DNA from 3 places in the Prescottella sp. R16 genome. Region 1 is predicted to be linked to each of the others. Evidence: riboswitches for the same ligand, from Rfam matches in the RefSeq annotation. Region 1 holds a riboswitch; each other region holds the start of a gene.

Region 1 (4,193 bases):
GTCGGCTACCGTGTGATCCTCGGCGTCGTCGTCCTCGGGTTGCTGGCCACGGGAGTGGTGTCGGCGACGTAGGGGGGGCGACGCAACCGACTGTGGGTCAATCCCAGAGGTATGAAACAGGGCGTGCAGCTGCCTGGCGGACCAGATCCAGATGACGTCCCAACTCCCCGCTGTACGAGATGTCGGGCAGATGCAGGGTGTTCTCAGACGTACTCCAGGCCAGCGGCGTGTAGACGTCCGTGCCGGATTCATCACTGAACGAGACCACGACGTACAGCCCGGTACCTCTTCGTTGCCATGCGGCCCGTAAAGCGGCGAGGTCCGGGGCAGGCAGATTCCACGGGGCGTCGAGGATGTTCTTGGTCATGTAGTGAGCGCTGAGAACGGCAGGGCCGGCATCGTCCGACGACACGAATACCTCACGTGCCGCGATCTGCTCGACCGGATTGCGGCGTGTGGGCATCGTCGGCATCGGACCCCACAGCGTCGGACACAATTGCTTCGCTTGATCGAACAGCATCCGATGCACCGGATGCCGGGGGTGTTCGGGCGCGATGTGTGCCACCGAACTGTTCGCTTCCCACCACGTCACCGTGCCGAGTGCCGCTCCGGTCCGAGCGAAGGCTGCGACAGTGCGGTCGTTGCCGTTCTCGTCGGAGACCTCGATACGAATGCCGCTCGGGTCGAACGACTCCCGTGTCACCGGGAGAGTCAGGTCGAACGTCATCGTCGACAGCTCCCCGGTATCGGTGAGTATCACGGGGTAGACGACGACACCCGGTTCCCGTCGACGGTCGGTACTGCGGCGAAGTTGATCGCCGGTGACGACCATTTGTTGTCCGTCGCTGATCACGACGGTGCCGAGACCGAGATAATCGGGATCGGTATCCCCGGTGAGTCGTGGACGTGCCGCCACCCATTCCGTCAGCAATCGATGCAATGGATGTAGCGGATTGGCCGGTTCGATCCGGCGGATCACACCGTCACCGGACCACCAGGTTGCCCTTCCTACGGTGGCCCCGGGGCTGGCCCCGGTTGTCGCCCGCACTTCCCGTAGCCCTTCGCCGCGGGACGACACCTCGAATCGATACCGGCCGGGATCGAACTCCTTCCGGCCCCAATGCGTATTCGCGTCGAGGATCACTTTTTCGGGCCTCCCGCGATCGCTTTCGGTGGCAACTGTCCAGAACTGCTGCCCGTCCGGGTCTGTGTGAGGCTGCGGATCTCCGACGACGACCCGTGCCCCGCGCGCAACGATCAGGTCACCTGGAATGAGGTCCGCAGGATCGGGTGCCCAGTGAGTGGAAGGATCCGGGACCCGCAGGATCGGACACGATTCCTCGGCTCGCGATATCAGCAACTGTCGCAGCGGATCGTGTGGACTACGCGGCGATAGGTTCAGGATGGTCCCGTCGGATTCACGCCACAACACTTCTCCGGATCGGAGTCCGTTCGACCAGGCGCCGATCGACCGGCGATCGTCTCGCGGCGTTTCGACCTCGAACTCGTACCGGCCGGCATCGAACGAGACTCGTTGCACCGGGGTATCGCAGTCGATGACGATTCGGGTGGGTTGCTGATTGCCGTGTACGACCTCGACGACGTGGAAGAGTGAACCGGACGGATCGCTGTACTGCTGCGGCGATCCCACGACGAGCGTCCGCCATCCGATCCCGCGGATACGGATCAAGTCCCCGGGCGAGAACTCTCCGGGGTCGACTGTGCTCTTGTTGCGGCTCCAGGGGCCGGACTTGTTGTTACTCAATACTTCCCCTATGGTGTGCGATTCTTCACAGTCGGCTGGACAGTACATCGACCGGCCGACACTGCAGTGTCGGATCATTGGTGTGTCAAAGCCGGGGCCGGCACGGCTGCCACTGATCCGATTCTTCGATGCTGTAGAGCGCTCGGCCCGCGGGGGTGTGGATCTGCAGTACGTTGAATCCTCGTAGTACGACGCGGCTGTCGGCGCCGAGGAGTGTGGCGGCGACCCCGTCCGGATCGTGGTTGCGGAACCATGTGACTTCGTCGCCGACGGTGGCTCGGATGAGGCCGTCACTGTCCACGACAGCGGTGACCTCGATTTCCGTCTCGGATTCGAACGCTTTGCGTGCCTGGATCCAGTGGACGTGATGGCCTGCACCGTACGATCCGCAGTCGGGTGCGGAGCTGCCGATCCTGCACACAGTGATCTGCGACTCGTTACCGGACTCGGAAGTGATGGGTTCGGTCATGGCGGATTCCCTCCGTCGGGGTCCCCTCGGGGACGCTCCTGCCCGCATCGGTCGACACGGACCACTTCGTCACCCGAACCACCCATGAGCATGGGGTTGGTGTGCGACCCAGTCGGGGCTTGGCGGCCGCATCTCGTGAAGTGCAGACACGATACTGCGAGGCACCGACAATTTCGGTGGGCAGCGGTTCCGTGGCCAGGTCTGTACCCGACCGGCCGCAGACCAGGGCAAGATATCCAGCTGAGTGTTGTCGGGTCTGCGAAGGGGCGGGTTGGTCATGGGTTCTGTTCACGAGGTGATCGAGGCGTTTCGTGAGGCGCCGTCGAACTCTGAGCGGGGTACCCAGTTCGAGCAGTTGATGGTCCGCTACTTCCAGCTCGATCCGTTGCTGTCGCAGCAGTACGAGCAGGTGTGGCGGTGGACGGACTGGCCGGGCCGTGATGGCAAGCCGGACACCGGGATTGACCTTGTGGCGCGGGAGCGGGACACGGGTGCATTCACGGCGATTCAGTGCAAGTTCTACGAGCCGACCCACACCCTCGCCAAGGCGGATATCGATTCGTTCTTCACGGCGTCGGGGAAGAAGCCGTTCACGAACCGGCTGATCATCTCGACCACCGATCGATGGGGAAAGAACGCGGAGGCGGCGCTCGAGGATCAGCACACGCCGGTGCAGCGGATCGGGTTGGCGGAGATCGCCGAGTCCCCGATCGACTGGGATGTGGCGTGGCCGAAGGGCGAACTTACGGTCACGTTGTCGGAGGCGAAGCGGCACGATCCGCGCCCGCATCAGCAGGACGCGATCGATGCGGTGTTCACCGGGTTTGATGCCGGTCACGACCGCGGCAAGCTGATCATGGCGTGCGGCACCGGCAAAACGTTCACCGCGTTGAAGATCGCGGAACGTACCGCCGCCGAGCAGGGTGGGTCGGCGAAGATCTTGTTCGCGGTGCCGTCGATCTCGCTGCTGTCGCAGACGTTGCGGGAGTGGACCGCCCAGACCCTGTTGGATCTGCGGGCGTTCGCCGTCTGCTCGGACACGAAGGTCTCCCGGGCCGCCGAGGACATCGGCGCGGTGGATGTCGCGATTCCGGTCACCACCGACCCGGCCACCCTCGCCGCGGAGATGGGGCACCGCAAGCGGGCGAAGGGGTTGACGGTGGTGTTCACCACCTACCAGTCCCTGCCGGTGGTCGCGGCCGCCCAGGCGCAGGGTGGGGTGGACGGGTTCGATCTGGTGATCTGCGACGAAGCCCACCGCACCACCGGCGTCACCTTGGCAGGTGAGGACGAGTCGAACTTCGTCCGCGTGCACGACGGGGACTTCCTCGAGGCGGCACGCCGGCTGTATATGACGGCGACGCCGCGTCTGTTCGACGAGAAGGTCAAGGACCAGGCGGCCGAGCATTCGGCCGAGCTGGCGTCGATGGATGACGAGACGAAGTTCGGGCCGGAGTTCCACCGGCTGTCGTTCGGGGACGCGGTCGAGCGGGGCTTGTTGACGGACTACAAGGTGATCGTGCTGACCGTCGACGAGGACCTCGTCGCCTCCCCGTTGCAGCAGCAGCTCGCCGGCGAGTTCTCCGAGCTGAAACTCGACGATGCGTCGAAGATCGTCGGCTGCTGGAACGGTCTGGCGAAGCGGGCCGGGCGGACCCCGGACGGCACCGGGTTCGCGCCGGGGGAGCCGCCGATGCGGCGGGCGGTGGTGTTCGCGAAGGACATCGCCGCCTCCAAGCAGGTCGCCGAGGTGTTTCCCGCGGTCGTCGACGCATACCGGGATCTGTTGGACGAGAGCGAGAACGACGGCCACGACATCGCGGCGACGAACCGGGATCTGGCGTGTTCGGTGCACCACGTCGACGGCACCTACAACGCCCTGCAACGCAACGCCGAACTCTCCTGGCTCAAGGCGCCGGTCCCGGAGGGGGAGTGCCGGATCCTCACCAACGCCCGCTG
Region 2 (4,193 bases), 1.6 Mb from region 1:
CGGTCACCACGGGGTGATCGTCAGTCGTCCGGTCGCGCACGACGCGACGGAGGTCGCGGCCGCACTGGGTGTGGACGCGGGCTCCGTCGTCGCAGCGCGGGTGTTCCTGCTCGACGACGAACCGGTGCTGCTGCTGGTGTCGGGGGCACGGGTCGTGGACGTGGCCGCGACGGGCGAGCGTTTGGAGGGCACGCTGGTGCCGGCGTCCGACGACGTCACGGCGGAGGTGACAGGGCAGCCGGTCGACGCGGTCGCACCGCTGGGGCATCCCACCAATCTGCCGACGTATCTCGACGAGGCACTGGCCGGGTATGCAGAACTGTGGGCGTCGGCGGGACACCCGGAGACCGTCTTCCGCACGACGTTCCCCGAGTTGCTGCGGGTCACCGCGGGGCTGGCCGTCGACATGGGGGCGGCCGCGTCCGCTCAGTGAGCACAATCCTGGTCGCCCGGAGGACCCGCTCCTATAGTGGCGGACAATCGTCCTGGTTCGAATCGGAGAATTGTCTTGTCACAGCCTGTCGAGAACACGCCCGACCTCACCGTCGTCCCCACCGAGGCCGGGATCGGCAACGACGAGTACAAGGCGGCAATGCGCCGCCATCCGGCCGGGGTCACGATCGTCACGCTGGATTCGCCGAACGGGCCGGTCGGCTTCACCGCGACGTCGTTCGCGTCGCTGTCGATGAATCCGCCGTTGATCTCGTTCAACATCGCACTGAGCTCGTCGAGTGCCGACGCGCTGCACGCCGCCGATTCGATCGTGGTGCATCTGCTCGGGGAGCATCAGCAGCATCTCGCACAGCGGTTCGCCCGCACGGCTGCGGAACGGTTCAGTGACGAGTCGCTGTGGGCGCGGCTCGAGACGGGTGAGCCGGTACTGCACGGCACGCCGATCTGGATGCGCACCACGGTGCAGCAGTTGATTCCCGCGGGCGATCACACGCTGGTGATCGGTCTGATCACCCGCCTGCACAACGACAACGACGACGAGGCCGCGTCGGCGCCGCTGCTCTACCACGAGGGCTGCTACCACCGGCCGACTCCTCTCGACCGGTAGTACTACGAGGTCAGACGCACTCGGCGGCGCCCGCGGTGCCGGTGGAGAAGCCGCGGGTCTCGGGGACCGGGTTCCACAGTCCATCGGTCTTGCCGTAGTTCCAGGTGGCGCGGCCGTCGGCGAGCTGCCGAACGGCGGCGATCAACCGTTCGACGTCCTCGGAGCCGGTACCGAGGCCGAGGCTGGCGCGGACGGCGCCGCCGGCGAGACCGATGCGGTTCAGGACGGGGTGGGCGCAGAAGCGGCCGTCGCGGACGCCGATGCCGTGTTCGGCGGACAGGTAGGCGGCGATCTGCCCGGGCTCGTGGCCGTCGATGGTGAACGTGACGATGCCGACGGTGTCGGGGGCGTCCGCCCACAGGCGCAGCAGGTGGACACCGTCGATCTCGGCGAGTCCGTCGGCGAGGCGGGACGCCAGCACGCGCTCGTGCTCGACGACCTGCTCGAAGTCCAGGGCGGCGAGGGCGTCGCAGGCGGCGGCGAGGGCGGCCACCCCGAGGACGTTGGGGCTGCCGGCCTCGTGCCGGGCCGGAGCCTGCGCCCACACGGTCTCGTCGAGGGTCACTTCGCGTACCGCGCCACCGCCGGCGAGGTAGGGCTCGGCGGCGTCGAGCCAGTCGCGGCGGCCGACGAGGACACCGGCACCGAACGGCGCGTACAGCTTGTGCCCGGAGAAGGCCAGGTAGTCGACGCCGGTCTCGGCGAGGTGCACGCGACGGTGCGGGGTGAGCTGGGCGCCGTCGACGAGGATGCGGGCACCGTGGCGGTGCGCGATCTCGGTGAGTTCCGCGATCGGCAGGACCTCACCGGTGACGTTCGACGCGCCGGTGACGGCCAGCAGGGCGGCGGGGGCGGCGGCCAGTTCGTTTTCGATCCGCGCGACGGTGTCGACGACCGTGTCCGCGGCCTCGACGATGCGGGAGTTCTTCCACGGCAACAGGTTTGCGTGGTGCTCGATGTCGAGGACGACGACGTCGCCGGGCACGCACGTGGCGAGCAGGTTGAGCGAGTCGGTGGTGTTACGGGTGAAGACGACCACCTGGTCGGTGTCGGTGCCGACGAAACGTTCGACGGATCCGCGGGCGCTCTCGTAGGCGTCGGTGCTCACCCGGGAGGCATAGCCGGCGCCACGGTGGACGCTGGCGTAGAACGGCAGCAGCTCCTGGAGGCGGTCGGTGACCTGCGCGAGCGCGGGGGCGCTGGCCGCGTAGTCGAAGTTCGCGTACGTACAGCTGCCGCCGCCGACGAGCGGAACCTGCGTGTCACAGCCGGAGACGCGAGCGAGGGGGCCGGCGCAGGTGGCGGTGGGTACAGCGGTCATCACAACATCCTTCGAGTCCTGGGACCCGTCGGCTGGAGACGCCATCGGAGTCCGCGCTTGCCATGTCCTTGTGGACCATGACCTGGTCGTCACCCGGAGCACCCCACCGCGGTTGGAGGGTTGCCGACCAGCTAGCCGGGGCTTGACGCTGGTACTCGTGACCTGGCGACGAGGATGGCAGAACGGTTCGGCAACTGTCAAACGCGATACTGGTGCCGGATCCGTTCACCGAACGGTCATCCGGAGGTGGGACAACTGCTGAGACAGCCGCCTCGGCACAGACGAGCAGGACAGGACTTCAGCCGTGCCCCTTCGATCCGATTCCGACACGGGCCGACGTTCGGCGATTCCCGACGTGTTCCTCCGGTCCTCGCACGCGCCCGCGCCGCGCACGCTCGTCGACGTCCTCGAGGCGACGGCGGCCGCACATCCCGACGCGGTCGCGGTCGACGACGGCCACGCACCGCTCACCTACCGCGAACTGCTCGACGAGATCGCTTCCGGTGCAGAGCGTCTCGCATCGGCCGGGGTCGGCGCAGGCGACCGGGTCGGGGTGCGGATGCCGTCGGGGTCGCGCGAGCTGTACGTCGCGATCCTGTCGGTGCTGGCGGCGGGTGCGGCGTACGTGCCGGTCGACGCCGACGATCCGGACGAGCGCGCCGAGCTCGTGTTCGGGGAGGCTCGGGTGGCGGCGATCGTCACCGGCGACGGCATCGCGGCGGGCACGGCGGCGGCCCGCGCCGACTCCCCCGGTGTCCGTCGCCCGGGTCTCGACGACGACGCCTGGATCATCTTCACGTCGGGCTCGACCGGCACCCCGAAGGGGGTCGCGGTCACGCACCGCAACGCCGCGGCGTTCGTCGACGCCGAGGCCCGGATGTTCTTGCCGGACAGCCCACTCCGTCCGGGTGACCGGGTGTTGGCGGGTTTGTCGGTGGCGTTCGACGCGTCGTGTGAGGAGATGTGGCTGGCGTGGCGGCACGGGGCGACACTGGTGCCGGCGCCGCGGTCGCTGGTGCGCAGCGGTATGGATCTGGGTCCGTGGCTGGTGTCGCGGGACGTCACGGTCGTCTCGACGGTCCCGACACTGGCGGCGATGTGGCCGGCCGAGGCACTGGAAGCGGTGCGGCTGTTGATCTTCGGTGGCGAGGCGTGCCCACCGGAGCTGGCCGAGCGGCTCGCGGTACCGGGCCGCGAGGTGTGGAACACGTACGGACCCACCGAGGCGACGGTCGTCGCGTGCGGGTCGTTGATGGACGGCACCGGTCCGGTACGGATCGGACTGCCGCTCGACGGCTGGGATCTCGCGGTGGTCGATGCGTCCGGCGAGCCGGTCGCCGAGGGCGAGGTCGGCGAACTCGTCATCGGAGGGGTGGGGTTGGCCCGGTATCTGGATCCGGCGAAGGACGCCGAAAAGTATGCGCCCATGCCGACTCTCGGCTGGGACCGCGCGTACCTCAGCGGCGACCTGGTGCGCCTCGACACCGCCGGGCTGCTGTTCCAGGGCCGCGCCGACGACCAGGTGAAGATCGGTGGCCGGCGCATCGAACTCGGTGAGGTCGACAACGCGCTGCAGAACCTGCCCGGGGTGGCCGGGGCGGCGGCCGCGGTCCGCAGGACGCCGGCCGGCACCGCGATCCTCGTCGGCTATCTGGCGAGCACCGATCCGGACTTCGACCTCGACACCGCCCGGGCGCTGTTGGCCGAGCAACTGCCCGCGGCCCTGGTGCCGCGGCTCGCGCTGGTCGACGAGCTCCCCACCCGGACATCCGGCAAGGTCGACCGGGCCGCGTTGCCGTGGCCACTGCCCGG
Region 3 (4,193 bases), 1.2 Mb from region 1:
GTCAGCGAGCCGGGGCCGGTGGTGCCGCGGCAGCCGCCGAGCACGTTCGTGGCCAGCACACACCATTCGTTCGTGTCGACCGGTGCGCCCGGGCCGATCATGCCGTCCCACCAGCCGGGGGAGGGATGATCGTCGTCGGCGGGCCCGGTCACGTGCGAGTCGCCGGTCAGGGCGTGTTCGACGAGCACCACGTTGTCGCGGTTCGGGGACAGCTCGCCCCACCGCTGTACGGCCAGGGTGACGTCGGGCAGCACCGCACCGTTCTCGAGTTCGACCGAGCCGATGTCGACGAAGCCCAATTGCCCGTCCGGCGGGGGGAACCCCGCCGGACGGGCATGGCGAACCGAACTGACCGTCAAGATGCCGCCGCCGCGAATCCGGTCTCGAGGTCGGCGATGATGTCGGCGATGCCCTCGATGCCGACGGCCAGGCGCACCAGGCCCGGCGTGACACCGGCGGCGAGCTGCTCCTGCGGGGTCAGCTGCGAATGCGTCGTCGACGCGGGATGGATCACCAGCGAGCGCACGTCACCGATGTTCGCGACGTGGCTGTGCAACGTCAGCGCGTCGACGAACTTCTTGCCCGCGTCGACGCCGCCCTTCAGTTCGAACGTCACGATGGCACCCGTGCCGCGCGGCGCGATCGTCTTGCCCCGCTCGTACCACGGCGACGACGGCAGACCCGCGTACGACACCGTCGCCACCTCCGGGTGCGCCTCGAGGAACTCGGCGACGGCCTTCGCGTTCGCGACGTGCCGCTCCATCCGCAGGCTCAGCGTCTCGATGCCCTGCGCGATGAGGAACGCGTTGAACGGGGAGACGGCGGAGCCCAGGTCGCGCAGCAGTTGCACCCGCGCCTTGAGTGCGAACGCCGGCGCACCCAGATCGGCGTAGACGACACCGTTGTAGCTCGGATCCGGGGTGGTGAACACGTCGTGCCGGCCCTGGGTCCAGTCGAACGTGCCGCCGTCGACGATCACACCGGCGATCGAGGTGCCGTGCCCGCCGAGGTACTTGGTCGCCGAATGGACGACGATGTCGGCGCCGTGCTCGAGCGGCCGGATCAGGTACGGGCTCGCGACGGTGTTGTCGATGATCAGCGGGAGACCGTTCTCGTGCGCGACCTTCGACACCCCCGGGATGTCGAAGATGTCGTTGCGCGGATTCGAGACGGACTCGCCGTAGAACGCCTTCGTGTTCGGTCGGATCGCGGCCCGCCACTGCTCGATGTCGTCCGGATCGTCGACGAACGACACGTCGATACCCAGCCGGCGCAGCGTGTAGTGGAACAGGTTGTAGGTGCCGCCGTAGACGCGCGGGCTGGCCACGATGTGGTCGCCGGCTCCTGCGAGGTTGAGGATCGCGAACGTCTCCGCGGCCTGACCGGACGCGAGCAGCAGGGCCGCCACGCCACCCTCGAGTGCGGCGATCCGCTGCTCGACGGCGTCCTGCGTCGGGTTCATGATGCGGGTGTAGATGTTGCCGGGCTCGGCCAGACCGAACAGTGCGGCCGCATGATCGGTGCTGTCGAACGTGTACGACGTGGTCTGGTAGATCGGCAGCGCCCGCGCGTTGGTGGTGCCGTCGGGCAACTGGCCGGCGTGGACCTGCTTCGTCTCGAAGCTCCAGGTGTCCGTGATATCGGTCATGAGTCGTCTGCTCCGGATTCGGGAGTAGGGGAGAGCCGACGGCGATTGTCGCGCGCCGGGATGACTGGGCTACCTACGACAACAACACATCATGAGAACCTCCGGTGGGGCATGGCCCGGTCAGTGGGTCCGTCCCAGCGGACCCGCGCTTGTCACCCGACTCGCGTCGGGAAACCTGGTCATCACCCGGGGCACCCCACCGCGGTTGGAGGGTTGCCGGCCAGCGAGCCGGGGCTTGACGCTGACACTCTTGACCTGACCGCCGATAGTAGCGGTATCGACCGCGCGGTTGGAAGGAGGGCGGCAGGAAACGCATCACGGACATAGCGACCTGCTGTGATGTGGCGCACCGAAATACTCTTGCTGTCGACACCGCCCCCTTGTCGACCGGGAGTTCGATCGTGAAAGACACCGCCGCACCGCTGCACCGCGGACTCACGGCGCGCCACATCCGCTTCATCGCGCTCGGGTCCGCGATCGGCACCGGACTGTTCTACGGCTCGGCGGAGGCGATCGAGAAGGCCGGCCCCTCGGTACTGCTGGCGTACCTGATCGGCGGCGCCGTCATCTACCTCGTGCTGCGGGCGCTCGGCGAGATGGCGGTGAGCAACCCGGTGTCGGGGTCGTTCGGCGAGTACGCGAGCAAACACCTCGGCCCGTTCGCCGGATTCGCCACCGGCTGGACGTACACGTTCGAGATGATCGTCGTGTGCCTGGCCGACGTCACCGCGTTCGGCGTCTACATGGGGTTCTGGTTCCCCGACGTACCCCGCTGGATCTGGGTGCTCGCGGTCGTCTTCTTCATCGGCGCCCTCAACCTGCTCAGCGTCAAGGTGTTCGGTGAGGTCGAATTCTGGTTCACCCTCGTCAAGATCACCGCCATCGTCGCGATGATCGTCGGCGGCATCGCCGTCCTGATCTTCGGGTTCGGCATCCACGACACGTCCGCCGGCGTCTCCAACCTGTGGGCCGACGGCGGCTTCTTCGCGACCGGCTTCGGCGGTTTCCTCGCATGCTTCGCGATCGTCATGTTCGCGTTCGGCGGCACCGAGATCATCGGTATCACCGCCGGCGAGGCCGAGGACCCCGAACGCACCATCCCCAAGGCCATCAACACCGTGCCGGTGCGCATCATCCTGTTCTACGTGCTCACCCTCGCGGTCATCATGGCGATCAACCCGTGGCAGTCCGTCGATGCGCAGGGCAGCCCGTTCGTCGAGATCTTCTCCGGGCTCGGCCTCGGCCCGGCCGCGACGGTCCTCAACATCGTCGTCATCACCGCCGCCCTGTCCGCGATCAACAGCGACGTGTTCGGTGCCGGACGCATGATGTACGGCATGGCGCAGCGCGGTCAGGCGCCCGCCGTCATGCGCCGCGTCTCCCGCGCCGGGGTGCCGTGGATGACCGTCGTCATCATGGTGGTCACGCTGCTCGTCGGCGTCCTGCTCAACTACCTCATTCCCGAGCGGGTGTTCCTCGTCATCGCGTCCATCGCCACGTTCGCGACCGTGTTCGTGTGGCTGATGATCCTGCTGTCGCAGTACCGTGCCCGGAAGGCCATGACCGCCGACGAGGTGAAAGCTCTGAAGTTCCCGGTGCCGCTGTGGCCGTACGGGCAGCTCGCCGCCATCGGGTTCCTCGTCTTCGTCATCGCCCTCCTGGCCTTCGACGTCGACACCCGTGTCGCGTTCGTCGTCGGCGCCGGCTGGCTCACCCTGCTCGCCCTCGCCTATCTGCGTTGGGTCCGGCCACGCACTGAAACTTTGGTTACCCACGAGTAGGGTGTGAGGTTTCCCGCCCGGTGGTTGCCATCCGAACGAATAGCAGTACGCTCGTCATGTTTGGGTCGGTTCCGTGACGGGAGGCCCGAACCGATACGTTGGATAATCGAACCGTTGGCGGACTCACCCACAAAGTGGTCTGCGCACCCCCGATACCCAGGGGACCTGGCGCCCAGGTAGCGGCGCCAGGGACACTTCCTAGGAGGACGCGAAGCCCCCATGTCCAAGATCAAGGTCGAAGGCAAGGTCGTCGAACTCGACGGCGACGAGATGACCCGCATCATCTGGCAGTTCATCAAAGACAAGCTGATCCACCCCTACATCGATGTGGATCTCGAGTACTACGACCTGGGCATCGAGCACCGCGATGCCACCGACGACCAGGTCACCATCGACTCGGCGAACGCCATCAAGAAGCACGGCGTCGGCGTCAAGTGCGCGACCATCACGCCGGACGAGGCTCGCGTCGAGGAGTTCGGCCTCAAGAAGATGTGGCGTTCCCCGAACGGCACCATCCGTAACATCCTGGGCGGCACCATCTTCCGTGCGCCGATCCTGATCTCCAACGTCCCGCGTCTGGTCCCGGGCTGGACCAAGCCGGTCATCGTCGGCCGTCACGCGTTCGGCGACCAGTACCGCGCCACCGACTTCAAGGTCCACCAGGCCGGCACCGTCACCCTCACCTTCACCCCCGAGGACGGCTCCGAGCCGATCCAGCACGAGGTCGTGAAGATGCCCGAGGACGGCGGCGTCGTCATGGGCAT

Evidence for each region. Region 1 has a riboswitch for S-adenosylmethionine ahead of Q5696_RS10395 (hypothetical protein). Riboswitches for the same ligand answer to the same signal wherever they lie in the genome.
Region 2: another riboswitch for S-adenosylmethionine. It lies ahead of Q5696_RS02770 (aminotransferase class V-fold PLP-dependent enzyme); the one in region 1 lies ahead of Q5696_RS10395 (hypothetical protein).
Region 3: another riboswitch for S-adenosylmethionine. It lies ahead of Q5696_RS16080 (bifunctional o-acetylhomoserine/o-acetylserine sulfhydrylase); the one in region 1 lies ahead of Q5696_RS10395 (hypothetical protein).

The regions. Positions count from the first base shown of each region.
Region 1 is NZ_CP130943.1:2,198,836-2,203,028, forward strand. Features, by position in the region: gene Q5696_RS10385 (undecaprenyl-diphosphate phosphatase) at 1-72, shown strand, start outside; gene Q5696_RS10390 (hypothetical protein) at 98-1,765, opposite strand; gene Q5696_RS10395 (hypothetical protein) at 1,851-2,234, opposite strand; SAM riboswitch class IV at 2,264-2,375, opposite strand; partial or broken gene Q5696_RS21460 (DEAD/DEAH box helicase) at 2,512-4,193, shown strand, end outside.
Region 2 is NZ_CP130943.1:602,072-606,264, reverse strand. Features, by position in the region: gene Q5696_RS02780 (YbaK/EbsC family protein) at 1-433, shown strand, start outside; gene Q5696_RS02775 (flavin reductase family protein) at 593-1,060, shown strand; gene Q5696_RS02770 (aminotransferase class V-fold PLP-dependent enzyme) at 1,071-2,381, opposite strand; SAM riboswitch class IV at 2,430-2,544, opposite strand; gene Q5696_RS02765 (Pls/PosA family non-ribosomal peptide synthetase) at 2,686-4,193, shown strand, end outside.
Region 3 is NZ_CP130943.1:3,427,233-3,431,425, reverse strand. Features, by position in the region: gene metX (homoserine O-acetyltransferase MetX) at 1-359, opposite strand, end outside; gene Q5696_RS16080 (bifunctional o-acetylhomoserine/o-acetylserine sulfhydrylase) at 356-1,648, opposite strand; SAM riboswitch class IV at 1,789-1,904, opposite strand; gene Q5696_RS16075 (amino acid permease) at 2,050-3,429, shown strand; gene Q5696_RS16070 (NADP-dependent isocitrate dehydrogenase) at 3,649-4,193, shown strand, end outside.